DNA from 3 places in the Streptomyces sp. NPDC050534 genome. Region 1 is predicted to be linked to each of the others. Evidence: riboswitches for the same ligand, from Rfam matches in the RefSeq annotation. Region 1 holds a riboswitch; each other region holds the start of a gene.

Evidence for each region. Region 1 has a riboswitch for cyclic di-AMP ahead of ACIBN2_RS06140 (M23 family metallopeptidase). Riboswitches for the same ligand answer to the same signal wherever they lie in the genome.
Region 2: another riboswitch for cyclic di-AMP. It lies ahead of ACIBN2_RS34535 (transglycosylase SLT domain-containing protein); the one in region 1 lies ahead of ACIBN2_RS06140 (M23 family metallopeptidase).
Region 3: another riboswitch for cyclic di-AMP. It lies ahead of ACIBN2_RS39610 (NlpC/P60 family protein); the one in region 1 lies ahead of ACIBN2_RS06140 (M23 family metallopeptidase).

The regions. Positions count from the first base shown of each region.
Region 1 is NZ_JBITHF010000002.1:121,304-123,558, reverse strand. Features, by position in the region: gene ACIBN2_RS06140 (M23 family metallopeptidase) at 182-958, opposite strand; cyclic di-AMP (ydaO/yuaA leader) riboswitch at 971-1,134, opposite strand; gene ACIBN2_RS06135 (M16 family metallopeptidase) at 1,325-2,255, opposite strand, start outside.
Region 2 is NZ_JBITHF010000012.1:114,236-116,490, reverse strand. Features, by position in the region: gene ACIBN2_RS34540 (HAD family hydrolase) at 1-639, shown strand, start outside; gene ACIBN2_RS34535 (transglycosylase SLT domain-containing protein) at 657-1,139, opposite strand; cyclic di-AMP (ydaO/yuaA leader) riboswitch at 1,144-1,349, opposite strand; gene ACIBN2_RS34530 (polyprenyl synthetase family protein) at 2,081-2,255, shown strand, end outside.
Region 3 is NZ_JBITHF010000016.1:133,741-135,995, reverse strand. Features, by position in the region: gene ACIBN2_RS39610 (NlpC/P60 family protein) at 1-883, opposite strand, end outside; cyclic di-AMP (ydaO/yuaA leader) riboswitch at 891-1,061, opposite strand; gene pcrA (DNA helicase PcrA) at 1,514-2,255, shown strand, end outside.

The DNA.
Region 1 (2,255 bases):
TCCGACTTAATCCCCGCGAAACGCCAATGATGGGCGTGTGTTCCGGTGACTCTATTGCACCGGGCGGGAATTTCCGACGGCGGGCCGGAATCCATGGATATTTTTTGGACACCGGGCCGGTGAAACACCGAAAGGCCCCGGCTCGGGAGCCGGGGCCTGAAGGAGATCGCGCGGTGGTTCGTCAGACGCTGACGCCGTGCGAGCGCAGGTAGGCGACGGGGTCGATGTCCGAGCCGTACTCGGGCGTCGTACGGGCCTCGAAGTGCAGGTGCGGTCCGGTGGTGTTGCCGGTCGAACCGGAGAGACCTATCTGCTGCCCCGGGGTGACCGACTGGCCCACCGAGACACCGATGGACGACAGGTGGCCGTACTGGGTGTACGTGCCGTCGTGCATCTTGATGACGATCTGGTTGCCGTAGGCGCCGCCCCAGCCGGTCTGGACGACGGTGCCGGCGCCGACGGCGTGCACGGACGTGCCGCTCGCGGCGTGGAAGTCGATACCCGTGTGGCTGCCGGAGGACCACAGGGAGCCGCCGGTCTTGTAGCCCGTCGAGACGTACGAGTTCGATATCGGGGCGACGAAGCTGTTCAGGCGCCTGCGCTCGGCGGCACGGGCGGCGCGCTCCTTGGCCTCACGCTCCGCCTTGGCCTTCGCGGCCGCCTTCAGACGCGCGGCCTCCTGGGCGGCCTTCTGGCGGGCGGCCTCCTCGGCGGCGTTCTTCTGGGCCTCGGCCTGGGCGTCGATCTTGTCGGCGATCGTGTTGCCGATGGTGATGACGGGGTTGAGGCCGGTCTGCTCGACGGAGTTCTCGGCAGAGTTCTCCGCGGCGAACGAGGGGGCGGCGAGGCCGCCGACGATGCCGGTGGTGGCGAGGGCCGCGACGCCGGCCGCCCGGACGGTGCCGCGCTTGATCCTGCTGGGACGACGGTGCTTCCCGGTGGCGCAGATGAACGCCATGAACTGGCTTGTCCTTTCCTTCCCTCTCGCCTACCGGGTTAGCTGACGGGTTCGGAGCAGGAAGGTCTCCTACGGACCCCCTCGCTCGCGCGCGGGCGTCCGATTCACCCCAGGGACTGCGATGGGTCCCCGGCTCCCCTGGCTCGCGCCGTACGGGGACTCGGCGATGACTGTCCGGTGCCGCGGGCGCGGCGCACTGCCTGACGAACAGCCCGGACGACGCTAGGCAGAGCGGTCTTCAATTCCCAAACGGATCCGGGCTTTTGTAGCGCATCCCACAGGGCAGACAGGCAACTCTTCCTCAATTCGGACATACAAGGGCCCTGGTGACGCATCGGTCACCAGGGCCCCCACGCGCGCGTGTCCCTACTCGGCGGACACCACGGTGACTTCACCGATGCCCAGGGCCTCGACGGGCTCCTTGATCTGGGCCGCGTCACCGACGAGGACCGTCACCAGGCGGTCCACCGGGAAGGCGTTCACGGCGGCCGCGGTGGCCTCCACGGTGCCGGTGGCGGCGAGCTGCTGATACAGCGTCGCCTGGTAGTCGTCCGGCAGGTGCTGCTCGACCTGGTCGGCCAGCGTGCTCGCCACGGCCGCCGCGGTCTCGTACTTGAGCGGCGCCACCCCGACGAGGTTCTGCACGGCGACGTCGCGCTCGGCGTCCGTCAGGCCGCCCTCGGCCAGCGTGCGCAGCACCGTCCACAGATCCTGCAGCGCCGGGCCCGTGTTGGGCGTGTCGACGGAGCCGCTGATGGCGAGCATCGCGGCACCGGTGCCGTCCGGGGCGGACCTGAGGACCTGGCCGAACGCGCGCACGCCGTAGGTGTAGCCCTTCTCCTCGCGCAGGACGCGGTCCAGGCGGGAGGTGAGGGTGCCGCCCAGGCAGTACGTGCCGAGCACCTGCGCGGGCCAGACGCGGTCGTGCCGGTCGGAGCCGACGCGGCCGATGAGCAGCTGCGTCTGGACGGCCCCGGGGCGGTCCACGATGACCACGCGCCCGGTGTCGTCGGCGGTCACCGGCGGCACCGGACGGGGCTCGCCCGAGGAGCCCGTCCAGGCGCCCAGGGTGTCGCCGAGCAGGGCGTCCAGGTCGATGCCGGTGAGGTCACCGACCACCACGGCGGTCGCTGTGGCGGGCCGGACATGGCGGTCGTAGAAGGCGCGTACGGCCGCGGCGTCGATCTTCTCGACCGTGTCCTCGGTGCCCTGGCGCGGGCGCGACATGCGCGAGGCCGCCGGGAACAGCTCCTTGGAGAGCTCCTTGGCGGCACGGCGGGAGGGGTTGGCCAGCTCG
Region 2 (2,255 bases), on a different contig from region 1:
GTGTGCGGACAGGGCGCGCAGGTGTACGACGCCGGCGCGGACCGTCTGCTGTGGTCCGTCACGCTGGACCGGGAGCTGGCCGAGACCGCCCTCGGCAAGATCGAGGCCGAGGTGGGCCAGGTGTACGCGGCCGTCGACCAGGACGGAGTGGAGGGCCTCACGCTCATCGAGCCCGGCTATCTGATGCCGCACCCCACGCTGCCGGCCGTACAGGTCGACCGGCGCGACGACCTGTGGTGCGCGCCCATCAGCAAGGTGCTGCTGCGCCATCCCGACCTGTCCGACGACGAGTTGGCGTCGACGGCGCGCTCGGTGGTCGGTTCGCTGGCCACGGTCACCATGTCGGGACCCGGCACCGTCGAACTCCAGCCATGCGGCATCACCAAGGCGACGGGCCTCGCCCTGGCCGCCGCGCACCTGGGGCTCGGGCCGCGGGAGACCATCGCCTTCGGCGACATGCCCAACGACATCCCCATGTTCGACTGGGCGGCGCACGGCGTCGCCATGGCCAACGCCCATCCCGAACTCAAGGCGGTGGCCGACGAGATCACCTTGTCGAACGAGGACGACGGCATCGCCGTCGTCCTCGAGCGACTGTTCTTCAGGCTGGAGGAGCTCAGTGGGGCAGGTGAGCTCTAGGGTCCGTCCGTCAGGTCCTAGTAGGCGCCGTAGACGTTGTCGATCGACCCGTAGCGCGCGGCCGCGTACTTGCAGGCGGCGGTGATGTTGGCGACCGGGTCGTACGGGTTCAGCTGCGTGCCGGGCACGTGGTAGGCGAGGAAGGTCGGGTCGATGACCTGAAGGAGGCCCTTGGAGGGGGTGCCGGCGATCGCGTTCGAGTCCCAGTTGTTGATGGCGGCGGGGTTGCCGGAGGACTCGCGCATGATGTTGCGGTAGATGCCGTCGTACGAGCCGGGGATGCCGTGCTGCGACATCACCTGCAGGGAGGCCCGGATCCAGCCGTCGAGGTTGTCGGTGTAGCCCATGGAGGTCGCGGTGAGCGTCGTCGGCGTGGCCGCCGAGGCGCTGGTCGCGCCGATGACCGGGAGGGCGAGAACGGCGGCACCGGTGCCGACGACGGCGAGCTTGCGGGCGAGGCGGGAGTTCTTGGGACGGCGATGCTGAGCGGCAGCAGACATGGGGGGTTCCTCTCCGGCGCCTGCGAGGTGAGCTGTCGGGTTCGGGCGGGAGTGGCCCGGCCGCGCGGCCTTGCGGCGTCGCGGCTTCACCCCGAGCCGGTCCGGGGCTGTGTCCGGTCCGGCGACTTACCTGGGTCCCCCGCTCCTGCCGTGCGAGTGAGTTCGTCGATGGGTCGGCCGGGCTGCGGCAGGATTCGGCGTCTGCCCGACTGGCCGGGAACGTATGCGAGAGCACATGTCCGGAACAAGTGCCGGATTCACAGACCATGCCTATTGACCTTGGTCTGAGGTTTTTGAGGTGCTTGATCCTTTGCTGCTGCCAATCCTCAACTGACCTGTGGGCGACGGAAGAACGGGGGTAGCTGAATGACCGTCGGATCCGAGGTGGACGTGACCCAACTCACTGGCGTCCGCAAGAGTGGTAAATCGGGCATTGAGCCCAACTCGTGTTCAACCAGCCGCCCGTGGAATCTGTCGCTCCCAAGTCCGGTAGCGGGCCACCGTTTCGGCCGTTTCGTCCTCGGTGCAGATCGCCTTATTGAAGGTGAAAAAGGGACGAATCAGGGCCGTCGTTATCGAGCCGCCCGGCCATATGTCCGCAGGGACGGAACCTCCCGAGTGGTGCAGATCGTTCTCAGGGCGGTCGTCCTCTGGGGGAGCGATGTGGGGGGCTGTGTGGGGAGTGATGTCACGAGAGCCTTCGGGGCGCGGGTCGCCGCCTCCCGCCCGGCCGGCCGACGCACCGGTGGACAAGTCGACAGATATCCGCTCATATGAGGCGATCAAAAACATACCGGTCGTGATCCGATACCGCCCGTGGTGGACGGGTGGGCGGCATGGGTGATCGAAAGGTGACCGGATACGCTGACTTGAGTGATGGCAGCGACCTATCGACAAACCGCATGAACCGCAGGTAGACACCAGCAGACAGGAGACCCCTCGTGACCGTCGTCGGGCCGTTCGGGCTGAGCGTGCGGGACCAGGCTCTGGAAGCCGATGTCCAGGCCGGATTGGCGGCTGTCGAGGAGGGTTTGCTCGAAGCCACCAAGAGTGAGGTCCCCTTCATCACGGAGGCCGCCCAGCACCTGGTGCGGGCGGGCGGCAAGCGGTTCCGTC
Region 3 (2,255 bases), on a different contig from region 1:
CGTACGGCTTGCCGATCTGTGCACGGGCGAAGGCGAGCGTCTTCGCGGCCTTGGTGGCGTACGTGGAGTCGCCGGTGGAGGTGGAGGTGGAGCCCGAGGACGAGCCGGAGGTGGAGGTGGACCCGGACGAGGAGCTGCCGGCCTGGGCCGCCGCCTCCTCCTTGGCCTTCTGCGCGGCCGCCTGCTTCTTGGCCAGCTCGGCCGCCTGGCGGGCGGCCTCCTCTTCCTTCTGCTTCTGGATCGCCGCGAGCCGCGCCTTCTCCTCGGCGTTCAGCTTCGACAGCAGCTCGCGCGCGTCGGAGAGCTTCTTCTGCACCGTGGACTTGGCCGTCCGCAGGTCGCCCTGGGTCGCGGTGAGCGTCTGGAGGTCCTTGGACGCCTCCTGGCGCTTCTTCATCGTCGCGGACTGCTCGGTGAAGTAGTCGTCGACCGCGGTCTTCTGACGTGAGGTCAGGCGGCCCATCAGCTGCGTCTGGTCGAAGTAGTCCTGCGGGGAGTCGGCGAGCAGGAGGGTCGCCGTGCCGGGTGCTGAGGCGCCCGTGCGGTACTGGGCCGCGGCGAACGTGCCGAGCTGCTCCCGCTCGTCGTTGAGCTTCTGGGTGCGCTTGGCGACGTCGGTGAGGAGGGTGTCCACGCGCTTGCGCTGCGTCGTGGTCTTCTCCTTGGCCGCGTTGTACTTCTCGGTGGCCGATTCCGCCTGACGGTAGAGGTCGTCGACCTTCTTCTCGACTTCCTCCACGCTCGGCTTGCCGTCGGCCACGGGAGCGGCGTTGGCCGACTGGGACAGCAGGGCCACGGAGGTGAGGGCGGCCGTGGCGAGAGCGGGGGTACGTATGCCTGCGACGCGCGAACCTGAGGGGCGCGACTTGCGGTGCGACGCCAAGGGAGGCGACTCCTTCCACGTTCCGCCTACCGGGTTAGCTGTCGGGTTCGGGCGGGTGGTTCGGAAGGCTTGCCCTACGGTCCGGGCCCCGTGCGGGAGTCGGGCCGATTCACCCCGGGGACGGTGGGTCCCCGGTTCCGGATACGCGGCGGCGCACCGGATTCGGCGGAGGCCGCGCGGCCCGGCGACGTTCGCCGGTGGGGGTCGTACGGCCTGCCCGGAACCGTAGCCAACTCGTGTGGCCCCTGTGAAGGTTGATGTTCGATATGCCCGATACATTTTCGTGACCTTTGGTCAAGAGGTCGCAGCGTGCGGTCTTTCCGGTATGGCCTGTACGGATTCGCGGGCATTTCGGTCAGATCGGCACGGTGTGCCTGCTTCCGAGCGTTAATTTCCAGCCAACCGTGGTCGGGTGCCACGGCGGGGGGAGGGGTGCGGGGTGCGGCGGACTGCACCTGATCGGTGGCGGAGCGTGACGGCTCGGTCCTGGACGGCAACAGGACACCGGGGGCGGGACACCGGGCGGCCGGACCGGGCGGATCAGCGTCTTCCGGGCGCGACGTCCCCGATCCGGCGAAGTTCCCGGGGTGGCGGCGGGCTGTCAGTGAGGCGCCCTAGACTCGGAAGGCGATGAGCAGCCTCTTTGACGACAGCTTCCTGGCGGACCTCAAGGCCCCTCGCGGGCACGAGGGGGAGCCCCCACCGCCGCCCGAGGACGATCACGTACCGGAGCCGGTTCCGGACGATCTGTTCGGCGGGAAGTTCGACGTGCCGCCGGACCGGGACTCCTACTACCGCGACGGCGCGCCGCGCCCGGCGATCGACCCGGCCGCCCTGCTGGACGGGCTGAACGAGAACCAGCGCGCGGCCGTCGTCCACTCCGGCACGCCGCTGCTCATCGTGGCCGGCGCCGGCTCCGGCAAGACCCGTGTGCTCACGCACCGCATCGCCCACCTGCTCGCGGAGCGCCACGTGCATCCGGGACAGGTCCTCGCGATCACCTTCACCAACAAGGCCGCGGGCGAGATGAAGGAGCGCGTCGAGCACCTCGTCGGCCCGCGCGCGAACGCGATGTGGGTGATGACCTTCCACAGCGCGTGCGTGCGCATCCTGCGCCGTGAGTCGAAGAAGCTCGGCTTCACGTCGTCGTTCTCGATCTACGACGCCGCCGACTCCAAGCGCCTGATGGCCCTGGTCTGCCGCGACCTGGACCTCGACCCCAAGCGCTACCCGCCGAAGTCCTTCAGCGCCAAGATCAGCAACCTGAAGAACGAGCTGATCGACGAGGAGGACTTCGCCGCGCAGGCGACCGACGGCTTCGAGAAGACCCTCGCCCAGGCCTACGCGATGTACCAGTCGCGGTTGCGCGAGG